2 regions of the Ureibacillus endophyticus genome follow, and region 2 is predicted to be linked to the other one. Evidence: riboswitches for the same ligand, from Rfam matches in the RefSeq annotation. Region 2 holds a riboswitch; the other holds the start of a gene.
What was found. A riboswitch is a leader RNA that binds a small molecule or an ion and turns the genes downstream of it on or off. The one in region 2 is predicted to bind S-adenosylmethionine.

Region 1 (10,633 bases), 2.5 Mb from region 2:
AGTTCATTAAATGAATAAAACCTTGATAACCTTCAGTCTTTTCCGGAACAGCATCTGATGGCATACCGTTTTGGAATTTAACTGCTAAAGTGATGGCATTGACCATTTTATTTTTTGCTGATCCTGGGTGTACACTCGTTCCTCGAATAGTAACCTTTGCCGCAGCTGCATTAAAACTTTCATATTGAAGTTCGCCAAGTGGACCACCATCCATAGTGTAGGCAAAATCTGCACCGAAAGCTTTCACATCAAATTTATGAGGACCACGACCAATTTCTTCATCAGGTGTAAATGCAACTCGGATCTTTCCGTGTTTGATTTCAGGGTGTTGAACTAAGTATTCCATTGCTGTCATGATTTCAGCAATTCCAGCTTTATCATCTGCTCCTAAAAGCGTAGTACCATCTGTTGTAATAAGTGTTTGACCAACATAGTTCTTTAAATTAGGGAAGTAATTTGGTGACATGATTAAGTTATCATTTAATTGGATATCCCCACCATCATAATTATCGATACGTTGAGGATTTACATTTGTACCAGAAAAGTCGGGAGATGTATCTACATGAGCTAAAAAACCTATTGTCGGCACTTCTTTATCTGTATTTGCAGGTAATGTTGCAAACAAATAACCATTTTCATCAAGTGTAATTTCTGTTAGACCAATTTCCGCAAGTTCATCTTTTAAAACATTTAATAAATCAAATTGCTTTTTAGTTGATGGAGTTGTGGAACTTTCCGGATCAGATGTTGTATCAATTTTTGCATATCGAATTAACCGTTCAATTACTTTCTCTTTCATGGAATGTCCTCCTTAAATGGTTGTTACATTTATTGTAACATTTTTACTTCGGATAACGGAATAATTTGTAAAGATGTATGAACACTTTAACATTATAAATTATTTAATTTTATATGAAACTAATTAGCTCCTAATTACGTAAATCAGTTAATTAAAAGAAAGGGTGGTTTAAGTGACTCAATTGTTATTAACAGCAGTAATAGCTGCGTTTGTCACGACACTTCTTCTTGTTCCGCTCTCGAAAAAGGTGCAAAAAGGGGAAATTAGCAGCAAACAACTGGCGAATTCATTTATTTTCGTTCTAATAGCAAGTTTTATATTAATTGTTGCAATTATTTACATTACTAAAATTGATCTGCATTGGACGATTTTTGCGTATGCATTACCAATCATCGCTCTCTTAGGAGCAATCATCTCATCAGGTATAGAACAAACATTTAAAGGTTTAATCTTTTTATTAAGTTTGATCGTTCTTGGCTATATGTTATCTGCTCCGGTTTGGAATGCGAATGATAAGTATGAATCTGCAAAAATGGAGGAAAAGGTTGAAATTGAACCATTTGATGAAACAAAAACTCCAGCAAGTGTACCACCACGTTTTGCAGAAAATAAAATGAAAAAAGCATTTGGGCAAGTCCCAAATACTAGTTACTATGAACTTGGTAATTTACAAATACAAAAGGTAAATGGTGAATTTGTTTATATTGCACCAGTTGAGTTTTCCGGATTCTTTAAATGGTTCACAGGAAAAACAACACCAGGCTATTTTACAATGAGCGCTACTGATTCAACAGACAATCCAAAGTTTGTTCAATATGAAATGACTTATGTACCTTCAGCATTTTTAAATAAAAATTTAGAGCGACATATTCGTTTGCAAAACCCAACGTTAATTTTCTACGGAGAACCACAGCTTGAAATCGATGACGATGGAAAACCGTACTATATCCGCTCTTATGGTAATTTCATTTCTGCTCGAAATGGTTTTGATGTGAAGGGAATCGTTATGGTGGATGCGGCAACTGGTGATTCAGAGAATTTAACAATAGATGAAGTACCAGAGTTTATTGATGGTGCGGTTTCACCAGAAGCGGTAAGTTTACAAAATAGCTATTTTGGTAAATATGTTCATGGCTTCTGGAATAGTATGTTTGGTAAAAAGGACGTGAAGTTACCTTCAGATGAAGGAACAGAAGCAAATGTTAGTCCTATCTTTAATGAGAATGGGGAAATGTACTACTTCACTGATTTCACGAGTCCAAAAGAGGGCGTAGATTCAATGCTTGGCTATTCTTTAACTCATGCAAGAACAGGTGAAGCAACGTATTATACAGGTAACTTGGAAGAATCATATATGGATTCTCAAGGTGCTTTAGATATTATTGAGAAAAAGTTTATTGAAAAGGAATGGCAAGGTGAAATGCCGATTCTTTATAACTTCTATGGCGAAGCAAGTTGGCTAGCACCAGTATTAGACTCAAACGGTTTTTTACAAAACTACTTTATTGTATCAGCTGCAAATCCTGAAATTTCCGCATATGGTGTAACACCGAACGAAGCGTTGAAACAGTATAAGACAGCGCTAAGAAGAGGTGGGGGATCTGTGGATGGAACTTCAAGTGCTGAAGAAGCTACAATTTCAGGTGAGGTTGTACGTGTTTATAAAGAACGTGTAGGGGATTATACAGTTGTTTCGTTCTTATTGAACACTGGGCAAAACTTTATAGTAAGTTCTCAAAATACACCACTTTCAATTTATTTACAAGAAGGTGACAAGGTTGTAGTAATATACTACAATACGAAAGAATTATTCCTCCCTGTAAAAGAGATGGAAATCGAAGGTGTTGTATCTAACTAAAAAAAGAGAAAAACCGGGCATTATCTTGTCAGGTTTTTCTCTTTTTCATTGAGATAATCTATCAATCGTTGTTTTCTTAACTGGACATGTTCTTTTGTGTAAGGTTTTAATTTATCAAACAGATCCTTTTTCTTTTGTAATATCTGTCGCTCATGTACAAAGCGACTTTCTAGTTCGTGTTTAAAAATATATTCTAAATGGAAAATTTGCATCAATGCCACTTCAGGGCTTTCCAAATTGTAGATAAATTTAATATTCCAAACCGTTGTATAAGAAATATATTGATTTACAAAATCAGTAATGTGTTTATAGGCTTCTTTATTAATTTTCAATTCTATATTTTTGTGAAGTTTTGCAAGTTCTAAATTAATGTCTGCTAAAACACGATAATAATGTCGTATTTTTTTATTCTGTTGTCTCTCTAAAGACAATGCGACCTGTCTATTTTGATACATCTATAACACCCCTTTAAACTTACAAATAATACTAGTAGTTTATCAAAGTTATCGGGGAATTATTAGATTACTATATTACCGTATTTATGTAAAAGAGAACCTACCATTTAACTATATAAACAGGTAAGTTCTCCCTATAAATTCTTATTTATTTCCAATTAAATCCTTTTGATGCTAAAAACTCTTTCATGTAAGGACGTTTTTGCTCAATTAAATAATCCGCCATCTGTTTTGTCCAATTAGACATCTTTTGGTTTGAACTGCGACTTGCATAGTAGTTCTCCATAATGGAATCGTATTCATCTAACAGTTCATTGTATTTTTCTGTATCGTAACTATTTTCATGAAGGATTGCTCCTACAGGTAATCTTGGTTTTGTTTCGTTGCGTTTTGTAGGTTTTCCAATTGTCATAGCAAAGAGTGGGAAAACGTAATCTGGTAAATTGAATAATTCACTAATTTCAGCAGGGTTGTTACGTGCACCCCCGATATAACAAATACCATAACCTTCTGCTTCTGCAGCGATTACGAAGTTTTGAGCAAAAATTGCTACATCTGCAACCCCAACAAGTACATTTTCAGCACTGTCTGCTACAATCTCAACTCCATGTTTTTGCCCCGCCATTTGAAGACGTTTAAAGTCTACACAAAATAAAAATGAAGCACCTGCTGTTTTAAACTGAAATTCATTCTTAGATAGTTCACCTAGTTTTTGTTTCTTTTCTTCATCAGTTACCCAAATAACACTATAGGCTTGAACAAAATGGGAACTTGCTGCCATTTGTGCAGTTTCGATTAGATCAATAACCGTTTCTTTCGGAATTTGTTCTCCAGTGTATTTTCGAACAGATGAATGACTACGTAATACCTCTTTAACTGACATACTAAAACTCCCCTTTGTATGTAATGTAGTAAATAGAATAATTTAGAGAAATATTCCCTATAAAGCTATATTAGACTATTTTGAAATGTAATACAAAATAGGGGATTGAGGGTAATTTCAAAATGTGTTTTACCGAGGAGGAAGGAGAGGTGAAAAGCCGTAAAGTTAATTTGAAGTTAAATTTACGGCATTTTTGTTAATTTATGGTTTTTTGTTAAAAGCAGACGTAATTTTTGGTTCTGTTCCTAAACGCATTCGGTTTAGATTTTCAACATGTAAGATGATTGCTATAATGAATAAAGATAATGTTATGAAAAATGGCCAGATTGTTGGTTCTTGTATGATAGCAGTTATAGCAAATATCAAATAAAGGGCAAATACACCGATAATTAAATAATTTGATATAAGGGAAATGACAATAAGAAGCAATACTGCAATTAACCCCATCTGCCAGTTAAGTGTAATGAATATGCCGATTAAAGATGCAGTACCTTTTCCACCGCGGAAATTCATATGGACGGGGAAATTATGTCCTAAAATAACAGCGGCTCCGATGGAATAAAGAAGTATTGAAATTTGCTCTGTGGTAAAGGTTGTATAATTTAAAAGTAAAAATTGACCAAGAATGATTGCGACGATCCCTTTACCAATATCAATTATTCCAACAAGTACACCATATTTCCATCCGAGAGATAATACTGCATTTGATGCTCCGGCATTTCCATGACCAACTTCTTTCAAATTTACACCGGATAATAATTTAGCGAAGTTAGAACCATGAATGCATCCGATTAAATAACCAACTATAAGAACGGAAAACAAAGTAACTAGCATTCTGAAAAACTCCTTTCCAATAGATGTTATTTCTATTATACTCTGAGGAAATGAAAGAAGTTTCAAAAAATTTAAAATTAATAGTTGACAGAGTTGATTACTATGCTTTATAGTAAGTACAACGATGGAACATGAATCAAATACCTTTATCCAGAGTGGCGGAGGGAATAGGCCCTATGATGCCCGGCAACCAGTGAATACATAAAGTGTTTACTAAGGTGCTAATTCCTACAGATTTTGATTGATCTGACAGATAAGGGGAGGAAAAATGCAACTAGCAGCCCTCTTCTTATATAAGAGGGCTTTTTGTTTTTCCCTAAATAAAGTCCTCCTTATTAAATGCGATCATCCATCGAATAAAAACTAGGAGGAAGATTACATGTCACAACAACGTCCAGAAACAATTCTATTGCACGGTGGACAAAAACCAGATCCAGTAACAGGTGCAATTGCTGTACCAATTTATCGCACGACTGCTTATGCGTTTCAAAATACAGAGCATGCTCGTCAACTGTTCGCATTAGAAACACCAGGTAATATCTATTCCCGAATTATGAACCCAACAGTCGATGTTTTTGAGCAACGTGTTGCCAAATTAGAAGGTGGAACTGCAGCAGTAGCTGTATCTTCAGGGATGGCTGCCATAGCGTTCTCCATTTTAAACATTGCAGGGGTAGGGGATGAAATTGTAGCTGCTGGTTCATTATACGGTGGAACATATAACCTGTTTGCAAATACACTGCCACGCTACGGAATTACAACAATATTTGTTGATGAATCAAACCCAGAAAACTTTGAAGCGGCAATTACTGAAAATACAAAAGCAATCTATGCTGAAACAATTGGTAATCCAAGTTTAAATGTTTTAGATATTGAAAGAGTTGCGGAAATTGCTCATGCGCATGGACTTCCGCTAATTATCGATAATACATTCCCATCCCCATACGGATCAAACCCAATCGAATTTGGTGCAGATGTTGTCGTTCACTCTGCAACAAAATGGATTGGTGGACATGGAACAACGATCGGTGGCATTGTCGTTGATGCTGGTAAGTTCGATTGGACACAAGGTCGCTTCCCAGGATTTACAGAGCCGGACGAGTCTTATCATGGTTTACGTTATGGAATTGACACTGCTGCAGCTGCATTTGCTACAAAATTGCGTGTTCAATTACTACGTGACTTTGGACCAACATTAAGTGCAGATGCTGCATTTAACTTCTTACAAGGTTTAGAGACGCTTCATTTGCGTTATACAAGACACGGTGAGAATGCAGAGAAAGTTGTAGAGTTTTTAGAAAACCACCCATCTGTGGAATATGTAAACTATCCAGGGAAAGAAAACTTCCCATCGCATGCATTAGCGAAAAAGTACTTAAAAAATGGCTTTGGTTCTATGCTTACATTTGGCATTAAAGGTGGACGAGAAGCAGGAAGCAAAGTGATTGATAATGTTCAATTATTCTCTCGCGTAGCAAACGTTGGAGATGCAAAATCATTAATCATTCATCCAGCTTCAACAACTCACCAACAATTATCTGCTGAAGAATTAAAAATTGCAGGTGTATCTGAAGAGCTCATTCGCTTATCAATTGGTTTAGAAGCCGTTGAAGATATCATTGCTGATTTAGAACAAGCTTTAGCTGTAGCTGTTGAAGGTGTTACCAAACAAATGCATAAAAAGTAATTTAGTTCGCTTGGTGAAGCTTGTCTGATTCACATCATTTCGTGAATAGGCTGGTTTTCGCCAACCAAACTAAAGGCCGTTCATTAGGCTACTTACTTTTTATTTTAAAACCTAGTAAATTCATTTGTTTTATTGACAATTAAGGTTATCGGTCTTATAATATAGGTAAATAATTGAAAATCGCGTTCAAAGCATCCCCTAGCTTTTGAATATATATGAAATTAGAAAACTGTAGCGGTTGTCCCCCAACAACTGCTACACCCCTAGAGAGATGAAGGAGTGTTGTAAAATGGGAAATATCTATAGTGCACAAAATATCGCAGCTTATTTTATTTTTGAATTAAACGAACAACATATTTTTATTAATGCTGATGCTTTACAACATCTATTAGCGGATGTTGCGACGGTGTGGAATAAAATATATGGTCATAACGCATTTTCTGAACAAGTACATTCTTTCGCTCAAAATGGGTATATTGTGAAAGAAGTGAAAGATGCATACGAAGAGTATGGAAAGAGTCATATTGATGAACCTGCGAAGGATTGGGAGCTAGAATTCGGTCAGTTCCAGTTAGTTTACAGAACATATGGTGTACCACGTTTTACGATGGAAGAAGAAAATATTATGAAAGAAATAATAAATAAGTATAAAGCGAGCCTTATTAGAAAAGTATCTTAATTAAACATTTCCCTTTATAACATCTCTTTTACTGCCTGAATGTGCATTTTAGGCAGTTTTTTATTTTCTTAAATAGTGGTTGTAATTGGGCATTATAAGAACATTATTTAATGTAAAGTTTAATGAATAAATATATTATGCATTAAAAGTAAATTGGAATTTTTCTGACCTTCTTAAAAAAACAATTGTCCATCATGAGAAGAATTTCCTTGAGTTCCGTCTGAATATAAGATAAAATTCTCTTAAGTTAAATTTTTCGAATTATTTGTTTTTATATTTGTAAAATAGGTTTATCTAACGAGCATATGAAATAGAAGGACGTATAGTAAAGATGGAGGCGAGTATAGGAATGGCAACAATAAAGGCGGCCATCTTAGGTTTTGGCACAGTAGGGCAAGGGATATATCATATATTAAATGAAAAAAGAGAGGAGCTTCGAGATAAACTAGGTATTGAATTAGAAGTAGCAAAGATTTTAGTTCGTGATACAACGAGAGAACGTGTACCTGGTACAGCACACTTGCTAACAGATAGTATAGATGATGTTCTATCAGTCAAAGGAATTCAAGTAGTATTTGAAGCAATCGTAAATGAAGAACCTGCCTATTCTTATTTAAAAAAGGCTGTAGAACATAAGTGTCATGTAGTTACAGCAAATAAAGTGATGTTTGCAAAGCGCGGGTTAGAGTTGCAGGAGTTAGCAAAGCAAAATGGTGTATTCGTTGGTTATGAGGCAACAACTGCTGGCGGTGTTCCTGTTATTAAAACAATGAAAAACATTTTACTAGTTAACGATGTTACTAGAATTCAAGGTATCTTAAATGGTACGTCAAATTATATTTTAACAAAAATGCGTGCAGAAGGTTGGTCTTTTGATGAAGCGCTTCGTGAAGCACAAAACTTAGGTTATGCAGAAGCTGACCCATATAATGATGTATCAGGGCAAGACGCGTTCAAAAAATTAATGATTTTATCAGCCTTAGCTTTTGGAGAACAACCAGATTGGGCTGATGTTGAAGTCGTTGGTATAGATGGAATTACTTCTGAACAAGTAAAAGAAGCGACAGAACAAGGATTACGTTATCGTCACGTAGCAGAAGTTGAACGTCTATCGGATGGGAAAATCATTGCGAAAGTTGGACCAATGGTAGTGGATAAAGAACATCCATTGTACCCAATTGATGATGTGTTTAATGCAGTGACAATGGAGACAAATTATATCGGGACTTTAACTTTAGTAGGACCAGGTGCAGGTATGTACCCTACTGCAAGTGTAATGGTAGAAGATTATGCAGAAATTATCGGCAAACGTGCGGGCTTTGTCGTGACAATATAAAAAAACCATCTTGTTGCGTTCGGTTTATCAACTTGACGCCTCAGGATGGTTTTTTATATACGCTTTAGCTGAATATGAGCGGAATTTTAATCCTCATCTTTTACATCAATGTCTTCTGGGATTGGAGTGTTTCGCCAAATTTCGATCTCTTCCTTTATGCGTGCCAATTGCTCATGATAAGTATCAAATTGCGAGCTATTGATCAAATACTGCTCACCATCGTAAACCGCTTTAATTCGTCCAGCATAAATATAGCGGAGTACTTGATCTTCCGGCATTGAAATATCTTTTGCAGTTTCAGCTACAGTTTTGTACATGTTTAAGCTCTCCTATCAAACTCATTTCCGTTGATTTTCTCTATTATAACATTCTACGTAACCTATTTTGATATACCTCTAAAAAATGGTAGTATTGCAATATAGAGTAAACTATGAATTTAAGGGGATGTTCTCATTTGAATTTATTGCCATATATATTTGTGTTACTTGCTGCGATTCTCTGGGGAACGGTAGGTACAACACAAACGTTCCTGAAAGAAGGGATATCACCGATTGCCGTAGCGGGGGTACGTTCACTTATTGGGGGAGGGGTACTCCTGATAGCAGCATTGTTCATGCGTAAAATTAATTTTCGCAAATGGTCGTGGAAATGGACAATTCTCGCTGCATTAACTATTGCTTTATTCCAATCTTTATTTTTTACATCTGTACGATTTACTGGAGTCGCTGTTGGTACAGTTGTTACAATTGGAAGCTCTCCAGTTTTCTCGGGAATCATTGAGTGGGCTATTTGGAAGAGCAAACCAAATAGAGTTTGGGGAATTGCAACTATTCTCGCTATCGTTGGTTGTATATTGCTCTTTGTTAACCGTGGAGAAGCTACAGTGCATCCGATAGGAGTTCTTCTCGCTTTATGTGCAGGGTTTATGTTTGCGCTTTATACGAATTGTAGTAAGCAGTTAACGGAAAATGAAGAAACATTACCAGCAGTAGCAATGACTTTCTCTATTTGCTCTATTATGTTATTACCTTTCTCTGGTGATGGAGTGTCTTGGGCAATGGACAAGCAAAACCTATTTCCAATCGTATTTATGGGTTTAGCAGCAACTAGTGTAGCTTATATATTATTTTTAGGTGGTTTAGAGAAAATTAGCTCTTCATCTGCGGTTACATTATCCTTAGCTGAACCACTAACAGCTGCACTTCTCGGAGTCTTTCTAGTCGGGGAATATTTAAGTCCTACATCATGGGTAGGCGTAGCGATGTTATTAGGTGGGATTATTGTTTTAACATTAGGTAGTAGAAAAGCACATAATGCTATAAATGAGGAAATTGAACCCTCAAGTTGATAGGATAAGGACATGCAAACTTAGCATGTCCTTATTAAACTTATTAAATGTTACATACAATCTTAAGAATTTCTTCAGAATTATAATAACCAGTTATTAAGATTCAAAAACTATGATGGAAACATAAGAAAAAGGGATGAGGTGAGGTCAGTGGAGAAAAAATTAACGGTACTTGTGACAGATGATGATCAAGACATTCGAGATGGCATAGAGATCTATTTAAAAAATGAAGGATATAATGTTTTAAAAGCTGCTGATGGACTTAGGGCATTACAGTTGTTAAAGGAAAATGAAGTTCATTTAATCATATTAGACATAATGATGCCAAATATGGACGGAATTACGGCAACATTTAAAATACGAGAAGAAAAAAATATTCCTATTATTATGTTAAGCGCTAAGGCAGAGGATTCTGATAAAATCCACGGGTTATCGGTTGGGGCAGATGATTATGTTACAAAACCTTTCCACCCGTTAGAATTACTAGCACGTGTTAAATCGCAATTACGACGATATGTCCAGTTAGGAACGTATGATGGACAATCCAAATCAAAAGTTGAAGTGAATGGGCTATCCCTTGATGTGGATGCAAAAGAAGTCCGCTTAGATGGGGAACTTGTAAAACTAACACCCATTGAATACAAAATAACAGAGCTTTTATTAAAAAATGCTGGACGAGTATATTCAATTAACGAGATTTATGAATTGGTATGGAATGAAGAAGCTTATAACGCAGAAAATGTAGTGGCAGTGC
Region 2 (10,633 bases):
TCCCTGTCATAAGCTTTCCATCTGTCTCTAGAGTAACGCGCTCGCGAAGGCCGTTTAACATTAACGTTTGATGCGCCTCTGCTAATCCTAGCTCCCACGGTAAACCTGTATGTTTAATAGAAGTTTTTGGTGATGCACCAGTACCTCCATCATAACCAGAGATAACAATTACATCTGCTCCACCTTTTGCAACACCTGCTGCAATTGTTCCTACTCCAGCTTTTGCAACTAGTTTTACAGAGATTCTTGCATGACGGTTCGCATTTTTTAAGTCATAGATTAACTCTGCTAAGTCCTCAATTGAATAAATATCATGGTGTGGTGGTGGTGAAATTAATCCAACACCTGGCGTTGAACCACGAACTTCCGCTACCCATGGATATACTTTATTTCCAGGTAACTGACCACCTTCACCAGGTTTAGCACCTTGAGCCATTTTAATTTGAAGCTCTTGTGCATTTACTAGATAGTGAGATTTTACTCCGAAACGACCTGATGCAATTTGTTTAATTGCACTATTTCTGTTATCACCGTTTGCATCAACTTCATAACGAGATGAATGTTCTCCACCTTCACCAGAGTTTGAGCGTCCACCTAAGCGATTCATTGCGATAGCTAAAGTTTCATGAGCTTCTTTTGAAATTGAACCAAATGACATCGCACCTGTTTTGAAACGTTTCACAATGCTATCCACTGATTCAACTTCTTCTAAAGGAATTGAATTCGTTGTTTTAAATTCAAAGAGATTACGTAAGAAACCAATACGTTCTTCATTTGCCATTTCCGCATACATACGGTAAATTCCATAATCATTTTTACGTGTTGCTGTTTGTAATGTATGGATTGTTTTTGGGTTAAAGGCATGATGCTCGCCATTTGCACGCCATTGATGTTCACTACCAGATTCTAAATATTGAGAATTTTGAGTGAATGCTGCCTCATGTCTACGTTTTGCCTCTTCGCCAATCGTTTCTAAATTAATACCATCAATTTGTGAAGCAGTACCTGTGAAATATTGATCAATCACATCTTTACTAATACCCACTGCTTCAAAGATTTGAGCACCACGATAAGATTGAACCGTTGAAATACCCATTTTTGACATTACTTTTACTACGCCTTCAGCAATACCTTTACGATATTTCTTCACAGCATCTTGATAGCTAATTGTAATATGTCCTGACTCAATCGCTTCTTCCACTGATGCATACGCTAAGTAAGGATTAATTGCATCTGCTCCAAATCCAATTAATGAAGCAAAATGATGTACCTCACGAGCCTCACCACTATTTACGATAAGACTTACTTTAGTACGTTTACCTACACGAATTAAATGTTGATGTAAACCACTTACTGCAAGTAGAACTGGAATCGTTGGTGTTGAAATATCTTGTAATTCATCAGATAAAATAAGTAATGATACTCCTTGATCGATTGCCGCTTCTGCTTCTTTAAATAAGCGATCTAGTTCATCTTTTAATGACTGTTTGAACTCTAGTGTTAGAGTAGTAGATTTGAAATGATTATTTTTCAAAGTAACTAATTGTTGTAATTCATCGTTTGTTAAAATCGGTGTTTCTAAGAAAATTCGTCTTGCATTTTCTGCATTTGGATGTAGAAGATTACCTTCAGCTCCTAAAAGTGTCATTGTTGAGGTAACAATGTGTTCACGAATTGAATCAATTGGTGGGTTTGTTACTTGGGCAAATAATTGCTTAAAGTAATTAAATAATGATTGTGGTCGATCAGATAATACAGCTAATGGTGTATCCGTACCCATCGAACCAATTGGATCTTTCCCACTACTTGCAATTGGAACAATATATTTATGAAGGTCTTCATATGTGTAACCAAACGTTTTTTGACGTAAAGTCAGTTGGTCTAATTTTTTTGGTGCTTCTTCAGTTTCTTCTAACGTTACTAAATTTTCTTCTAACCATTCTGCATAAGGCTCTGCAGCTGCCATTGTACTTTTTAGCTCTTCATCGGAAATAATTTTCCCTTGTTCTAAATCGATTAATAACATTCGACCTGGACTTAATCGTTCTTTATAAAGTACTTCTTCTTCTTCAATATCCACAACGCCCACTTCAGAAGAAAAAACGATCATATCATCTTTTGTCACATAGTAACGGGCTGGTCGTAAGCCGTTTCGGTCTAAGATAGAACCAATTTGTTTACCATCTGTGAAACATACTGCAGTAGGACCATCCCAAGGCTCCATTAAACTTGCATGATAGGAGTAAAATGCCTTTTTCTCTTTTGAAATGTGTGGATTCTCTGTCCATGGTTCTGGGATTAACATCATTGCTGTATGCGCTGGTGTTCTACCTGCAAGAACAAAAAATTCAAAAGCATTATCTAACATAGATGAATCTGATCCTGAATGATCGATTATCGGCAATAATTTTTGTAAATCTTCACCGAAAGCTTCTGAAACAAATTGTTGTTCACGAGCAGTCATCCAGTTAATGTTTCCGCGCAATGTATTGATTTCTCCGTTATGAACAATGTAACGGTTTGGATGTGCTCTTTCCCAACTTGGGAATGTATTTGTCGAATATCGTGAGTGTACAATTGAAAAGGCAGAAATGAAGCTGTCATCTTGTAAATCAACGTAAAATTCACTAACTTCTTCCGGAGTTAATAAACCTTTAAATACCATTGTTTGACTAGACAAACTAGGACAATAGAATTTATAATTATTTTGTTTCGCCCAAAATTCTGCTTGTTTGCGGATTAAGTATAATTTTCGTTCAAAGTCTAAAGAATTTTCGATATTTTCATTCTTTTTAATAAAGACTTGACGAACTACTGGTGCAGTAGATTTTGCAATATCACTTAGAAGTTTTTTATTCGTAGGTGCTGTTCTCCAGCCAATTAAAACTTGACCTTCACTTTCAATCAATTCATTAATTCTTTGCTCAATGGCTTCTCTCTCTTCTACATTTTCAGAGAAAAAGAATTGACCTACTCCATAGTCCCCTTTTGCTGGTAGTTCTAGCTCCGGACATTTTAATCTGAAAAATGCATCTGGAATTTGAACCATCAAGCCGGCGCCATCACCTGTTTTACCATCGCCACCACGTCCAGCACGGTGTTCCAGGCGACATAACATTTCTAAACCATTTTTTACAATGTTATGTGAAGGGCGTCCCTTAATATTTGCGTAAAAACCAATTCCACAAGCATCATGTTCAAAACTTGGTGAATAAAGACCTTGTGCATCCGGTAGTTGGTGAAAACTCATGTAAATCCCTCCAAAACTTCTTATTTATCTTATTTACATTCTACGTCTTTTGAAATAATATAAACAATATATAGATTGGATGGAATTAATCTAATAAATAGATAAACGGGGTGAAAATGTTGGAACTACGCCAATTGAGGTACTTTGTTGAGGTCGCAGAACGTGAACACATTTCAGAAGCAGCCGAACATCTCCATGTAGCACAGTCAGCAGTCAGTCGACAAATCGCAAACCTAGAGGAAGAGCTTGGTACTCCACTTTTTGAGAGGATTGGACGTAATGTAAAATTAACACCTATAGGTAAGTTGTTTTTGGAACATTGTGTTACCGCACTGAAGGCAATTGATTTTGCAGCCAAACAAGTGGAAGAATATTTAGATCCTGCAAGAGGGACAATTAAAGTTGGTTTCCCTACAAGCTTAGCAAGTTACGTACTCCCAACCGTTATTTCAACCTTTAAAAAAGAATATCCAGACGTTTCATTTCATTTACGCCAAGGATCTTATCGATATTTAATTGATGCCGTAAAAAATCGCGATTTAAATTTAGCATTTTTAGGGCCTGTCCCGAATAAGGACGAGAGCATTAATACCATGATTCTCTTTAGCGAAAAGATTCATGCATTACTTCCTGCATCTCATCCGTTAACTGAAAAAGAAGTATTAAATTTAGCTGATTTACGGAAGGAAAATTTCGTGTTATTCCCTGAAGGTTATATTTTAAATAAAGTAGCAGTGGATGCATGTAAATCTGCAGGCTTTGTTCCGAACGTTACATCAGAAGGGGAAGATATGGATGCATTAAAAGGGCTAGTTGCAGCCGGAATTGGGATCACATTACTTCCGGAAAGTTCTTTATCTGATATTACACCACGTCTAACAGTGAAAATGAAAATTGAAAATCCGTCTATCACGCGTACAGTCGGAGTGATTTATCCAACAAATCGAGAATTAGGGCCATCTGAAAAAGTATTCTTAGATTTCGTCAGCACCTTCTTCTCTCGAATTAATCAATTTAATGGCTACTCGGTTTAAACCGGGTAGTTTTTTTATTGGGGTTAATTCAGAATATAACACCTATTAAAAAGAGGACTGTACAGATAGATTTTCTGTACAGCCCTCTACAGTATTGCTGAAAAGTATTGCTCCTGCGGTGATCACATCAAGATGTCATCATCCTCGTCGCAAAGGTGTCGTCTCAAAATGTCTTTTCAGACGCCACCTTTATTCATTTACAGGTACTACTGCGCCGCCCCACTCGTTAAGGATGAAGTTTTGGATTTCGTCAGTGCGTAATACTTCTACAAGACGTTTGATTGCTGCGTTGTCTTTATCTTCAGCACGAACAGCAATTACGTTTACGTATGGAGATTCAGATCCTTCGATAGCGATTGAATCTTCAACTGGGTTAATACCAGCGTCGATAGCGAAGTTAGAGTTAATAACTACTGCATCGCCTTCGCCTTCTTCATAATAAGTTACTAACATTTCAGGAGCAGAGTTAGCATCGATTTCTAAGTTTTTAGGATTTTCAACGATATCATCTACAGTTGCAGCTGTTTTATCGATACCGTCTTTTAATTTAATTAATCCTTGAGTTTCTAAAAGTGATAAAATACGACCTTGGTCAGAAACAGAGTTAGAAATAATGATTGTTGCACCATCTGGAAGTTCGTCTAAAGATTTATATTTTTGAGAATAGATACCGATTGGTTCGATATGAATTCCACCTGCATTTACAAAATCATAACCTTTTTGTGCAATTTCAGTTTCTAAGTAAGGAATGTGTTGGAAATAGTTTGCATCTAATTCACCAGAATCTAAATCTTGGTTTGGCATTACATAGTCTTGGTATGGTTCGATTTCTAATTCGATACCTTCTTCAGCTAAAATAGGTTTAGCTTGTTCTAAAATAATATCATGTAAACCGTTAGAAGCCCCTACTTTTAACGTAACTTTTTCTGAATTTGTAGTTGTTTCTTCTGTACCTTCATCTGTTGCTTTACTTTCTGTAGCTTTTTCGTCTTCTTTAGAGCCACAAGCTGCTAACGCTAATACGAATACTGCTAAGAATAAGAACGATAATAACTTCTTCATCTTGTATTTCTCCTTTTTAATTTTCTTTATGTCAACGGATTTTCCGTGAGCACCTAATTAACGCTTATCAGTTATCGAAGTAATCAAATCTCCAATAAACTGAATCACAAATACAATAATAAGAATGACAATTGTAGCCATAAGAGTTACATCATCACGGCTACGTTGGAAACCATCGATAAATGCTAAGTTCCCTAATCCCCCAGCTCCGATAATACCTGCCATCGCAGTATAACCTACTAATGTAACAGCTGTAACAGTAATCCCTGATAATAATGCAGGCATTGATTCTGGGATAAGTACTTTCCAAATGATAGTTGAAGTTTTTGCTCCCATTGATCGAGCAGCTTCAATTACACCTTTATCAATTTCACGTAAAGCAATTAAAACCATTCGTGCATAGAATGGCGCAGCACCGATAATTAATGCTGGTAATGCCGCATTTACTCCACGAATTGTCCCTAATAAAAATTTTGTGAACGGGATTAATAAAATAATCAATACAATAAATGGAATTGAACGGAAAATATTTACTAAAGAACCCGTAATAAAGTTCGCTATTTTATTCGCCCAAATTTGGTGAGGACTCGTTAAAAATAAAAGAATCCCAATAGCTAAACCTAAAACAAACGTAGCTCCTGTAGAGATGACTGTCATGTACAATGTGTCATATGTAGCTTCCCACAATTTGTCCCATCGTACATTCGGAAAGAATCCACTAAGCATGATCAATCACCTCCGTTTGTACTTCTTGCTGATCTAATAGCTCTAATGCTTGTTTCACTTTGGTAGGGTCTCCATCTATTTGAACTATTAATGTTCCATATGGGCCACCTGTCGTTTGTGAAATGTTTCCGTGAACAATATTTACTTCTACGCCAAACTCTTTAATGAGCTGTGAAATAATCGGCTGTTCAGTTTTATTTCCTATAAACGTTAATTTTACAATCTTCCCTGTAGGATAGTTTGCTAAAATTTGTTCAATTGATTCTTTCGATTCCTTTGTTCCAGAAACTTGCATTACGAAGTTCTTCGTTATTTCTGCTTGTGGGTTTTGGAACACTCGTAGAACGTCTCCTTGTTCAACTACTTGTCCAGCTTCCATTACTGCAACACGGTTACAAATTTTCCGAATTACGTGCATTTCGTGGGTAATGAGAACAATGGTTAAACCTAAACGTTTATTAATATCAAGCAATAGTTCTAAAATGGAATCAGTCGTTTCAGGATCTAGTGCACTTGTTGCTTCGTCACAAAGTAATACTTCAGGATTGTTCGCTAATGCGCGGGCAATGCCTACACGTTGCTTTTGACCACCAGATAACTGAGAAGGATAGGCATTTTCTCTTCCTGAAAGACCAACTAGATCAATCAGTTCCTTCACACGTTTACTTCGCTCAGTTTTTGATACACCTGCAATTTCTAGCGGGAATGCAATATTCTCCGCGACTGTACGAGACCAAAGTAAGTTAAAATGTTGGAATATCATACTAATTTTTTGGCGAGCATTTCGCAGTTCGTTTCCTGATATAGAGGAAATTTGCTTACCATTGACTGTAACTGTTCCGTTCGATGGTTTCTCAAGGCCATTAAGTAAGCGAATCATTGTACTTTTTCCAGCGCCACTATATCCGATAATTCCGAAAATTTCACCTTTATTAATTGATAAATTTACATTTTTGACAGCAGTGATCTCACCATTTTTTGATTTGTATATTTTCGAGATGTCTTTTAATTCGATCATAAAAATTCTCCTTTATTTCGCTGCCATAGACAATATGTAATTAGGTAATTATTACTAATAAAACCCCATCTACAAGATAAGTAGAAGGGGTTTCGCAATTTATTTAATATTTATACGAACCGTTCTCTCATCTTCCAAAGTATCCACTTCGCGTGACTTGGCACCTTTTCACTTTTGTGATGGTTGCCGGGCTTCATAGGGCACTTCCCTCCGCCGCTCTTTATAAGAGGTACGATATTCAATTAATGTAATACTTCTTGAGTAACTTTATCATGATAGATTTATAAAGTCAACTAGATTTTCAACTTTTCATATAGAAATGGTACGGATTGGAAAGCGTAAATTTTTTCAACAAGTTTTCCATCGCGGTGTATAAGCAAACAAGGGACACTTTCTATTTTATAATCCATTGCAAGTTGCTCCATAAAGTTAATATTCGCTTTACCAATTGGAGTGTTAGGCAATACTTCTTCAACAACCGATAACATCTTTGAAGCGACTGCACATGTCCCACACATAGGAGTGTACAAATAAAAGGCTACAATTTCGTTTTCAGTTAGTTTTTGTTCCCATTGTTGTATCGTCCATTCATCCATAAAATCAACTCAATTTCTAAATAATTTGTGACAAAATAAAATTGCGACTTTTGCTCATAGTATGGGAAAAGTCGCAAATTAATATTTCCTTTATTTTTAAGAAGATAGATATTGTTTATGAACAGAAAAACTCGCCTCATTTAACAACTGTGCCAATACTTTTTTCGGAGCATTCGCAACCTCGATATATGTTCTTGGAATGAAAAGATGAACAGCTTCAGAATAAATTCTTTTTGTAAGCTTTCTCAACTTTTCTCCTGATTTATCTGCATCAAACAAAGTATAAAATCTACATTCTTCAAAAGGTTCAAGTAAATCTAATAGCGCATCTTCACTAATTGTCCCATTCGTACATATAATTTGTACGTGTTCTGCAAAAATTGGCTCAATGTTTAATTTATCCGATCGACCCTCAACAATTATACACTTTTCAACAATCATTTGCTCACCCCACGATTTGTAAGTAAACTTGCTAAAAATGTGTGAAAAATATGCAAAGCATATCCAAAAAAGAAGGTGGTTATATTAGTATATTTTGTTGTAAAAAAAAACGCCAGTGCTAATCTGGCGTTTTTAATATATTATATTCTTATTCAGCTTCAATTAATTCCTCATATTGCTCAGCTGTTAGTAAACTTTCTACTTCAGAGATATCTGTTGGTTCAACAACAATCATCCAAGCTTTTTCATATGGAGATTCATTTACAAATTCTGGGCTATCTTCTAGGTCAGCGTTAACTTCTACTACTTTACCAGAAATTGGCGCATATAGTTCAGAAACTGTTTTTACAGATTCTACACTACCGAATGGTTCGTTTGTTTGGATTTCGTCACCAACTTGTGGTAACTCAACAAATACGATGTCACCTAATTCAGATTGTGCGAAATGTGTAATTCCAACGCGTACTTTTCCATCTTCTACTTTTACCCACTCATGTTCTTCTGAGTAACGTAATTCTTTTGGTGTGCTCACAAAAACCCCTCCAAAACATATGTAATATGATTATAAGTTTGACATATTTCTACAGTAAAAACAAGTTAATAACTATTTTTATTTCCACGTATTTGTGAAATCTTCTTCTTTAAAGCCAAGTGTTATTTTTCCCCCATCTGTAACGATTGGGCGTTTAATTAACATACCATCAGAAGCCAAAAGTTCTAACTGTTCATCCTCTGTCATCGTACTTAATTTGTCCTTTAACCCTAATGTTTTATACTTCATACCAGAAGTATTGAAAAATTTCTTTAATGGAAGACCACTTAATTCCCAAAACGATTTTAACTGTTCTTTTGTAGGTGTTTGTTCCACAATATGAATGTTTTCGTATTCAATTTGATGTTCATCTAACCATTTTGCTGCCTTTTTACAAGTTGTACAACGAGGGTACTGGAATAATTGAATTGTCATGAAGAGTGCTCCTTAAAAGTTAATATTTAAACTTATTTTAACAAATATTTCACTCTTCTGATAATAAAAAGAAGGAGGCATTTTTATTAAACACCTCCTCCCCTATTATTTAAACAACATATTTTTCAGCTTCAATTAGCTTTTGTGCAGCCTCACGTTTTTTCAAGATTAAATTATAAGGGTTATGACGTGTTAGTTTGCGAAGTGCTGATAGTGTCATTCTACCTGCATCGCCTTCAACAGAAGCAATAATTGTTTCTTTTGCTTCTTTTTCAATTTCTGCAAAGGCTTCTTGACAGAAAATCTCTGTGTATAGAATTTTTTGTTTCGATTTTTCTACACCGTCACGTTCAATCGCTTTTGCTGTACGAAGCACTGCCGATTCCATTGCGTATAATTGGTTTGCGATATTCGCAATGTTTACAAGTACTTCTTGCTCTGCTTCTAATTTTGTACCAAATCTTTGTGCTGCAACACCAGCTGCTAAAATGCCGATTTTCTTCGCATTTTTCACTAGATATTTCTCTTGTGCTAATGGCTCATCGCCAATTTCTTCTGGCATAAGCATTAACAATTCTTCTTGTAGTTTTTGTGCAGCTTGAAGAAGTGGTAATTCACCTTTTAATGCTTTTTTCATAAATGTACCTGGTACGATTAAACGGTTAATCTCGTTTGTACCTTCAAAAATACGATTAATACGAGAGTCACGGTAAATTCTTTCTACTTCATATTCCGCCATAAAGCCATAGCCACCATGTAACTGTACAGCTTCATCTGCAATATAATCTAATGTTTCAGAACCGAACACTTTAGCAATCGAACATTCAATTGCATATTCAGCAATCGCTGCGGCAACTGCTCTTCCGTCCTTTTGCTCCTCGTCTGTTAATTGACTTAAACGATCCTCAAAGTATCCTACAGTACGATAGTTTAACGATTCAGAAGCATATAGGTGAGATGCCATCGTTGCAAGTTTTTCTTTTGTTAAATTAAAGCTCGATAATGGCGTTTTGAATTGTTGACGTTGATTTGTATAAGCAGCAGCTAGCTCAAATGCACGCTTACTAGCACCAACTGTTCCAACCCCTAATTTATAACGACCAATGTTTAAAATGTTGAAGGCGATGACATGACCACGACCAACTTCACCTAATAAGTTTTCTACTGGAACTTCTGCATCTTGTAAAATTAATGTACGTGTTGAAGAAGATTTAATCCCCATTTTCTTCTCTTCTGCTCCAACTGAAACACCAGGGAATTTACGTTCAACGATAAATGCAGAGAATTTGTCACCATCAATTTTTGCATAAACAACAAACACATCTGCAAATCCAGCATTTGTAATCCATTGTTTTTCACCATTTAAAATATAATGCGTACCTGCTTCGTTTAATCTCGCAACCGTTTTTGCACCTAATGCATCTGAACCTGAACCTGGCTCTGTTAATGCATAGGCTGCTAATAACTCACCTGAAGCAAGTTTTGGTAAGTATTTTGATTTTTGTTCATGGTTACCGAATAATACGATTGGTAAAGAAC

Region 1: linked by a shared signal. The riboswitch ahead of NKR20_RS01410 (O-acetylhomoserine aminocarboxypropyltransferase/cysteine synthase family protein) and the one ahead of NKR20_RS13565 (methionine ABC transporter ATP-binding protein) in region 2 are both predicted to bind S-adenosylmethionine.

What each region holds. Positions count from the first base shown of each region.
Region 1 covers NZ_JAMYWW010000001.1:272,554-283,186, forward strand. The annotation lists gene pepT (peptidase T) at 1-799, opposite strand, end outside; gene NKR20_RS01390 (hypothetical protein) at 972-2,657, shown strand; gene NKR20_RS01395 (hypothetical protein) at 2,678-3,112, opposite strand; gene nfsA (oxygen-insensitive NADPH nitroreductase) at 3,261-3,995, opposite strand; gene NKR20_RS01405 (glycerol-3-phosphate acyltransferase) at 4,197-4,829, opposite strand; SAM riboswitch class I at 4,973-5,089, shown strand; gene NKR20_RS01410 (O-acetylhomoserine aminocarboxypropyltransferase/cysteine synthase family protein) at 5,209-6,516, shown strand; gene NKR20_RS01415 (hypothetical protein) at 6,806-7,195, shown strand; gene NKR20_RS01420 (homoserine dehydrogenase) at 7,545-8,531, shown strand; gene NKR20_RS01425 (MerR family transcriptional regulator) at 8,618-8,848, opposite strand; gene NKR20_RS01430 (DMT family transporter) at 8,986-9,879, shown strand; gene NKR20_RS01435 (response regulator transcription factor) at 10,030-10,633, shown strand, end outside.
Region 2 covers NZ_JAMYWW010000001.1:2,734,624-2,745,256, forward strand. The annotation lists gene gltB (glutamate synthase large subunit) at 1-3,250, opposite strand, end outside; gene NKR20_RS13550 (glutamate biosynthesis transcriptional regulator GltC) at 3,370-4,284, shown strand; gene NKR20_RS13555 (MetQ/NlpA family ABC transporter substrate-binding protein) at 4,474-5,346, opposite strand; gene NKR20_RS13560 (methionine ABC transporter permease) at 5,404-6,072, opposite strand; gene NKR20_RS13565 (methionine ABC transporter ATP-binding protein) at 6,065-7,090, opposite strand; SAM riboswitch class I at 7,215-7,319, opposite strand; gene NKR20_RS13570 (thioredoxin family protein) at 7,384-7,686, opposite strand; gene NKR20_RS13575 (toprim domain-containing protein) at 7,783-8,127, opposite strand; gene gcvH (glycine cleavage system protein GcvH) at 8,276-8,659, opposite strand; gene NKR20_RS13585 (arsenate reductase family protein) at 8,738-9,094, opposite strand; gene NKR20_RS13590 (acyl-CoA dehydrogenase family protein) at 9,204-10,633, opposite strand, start outside.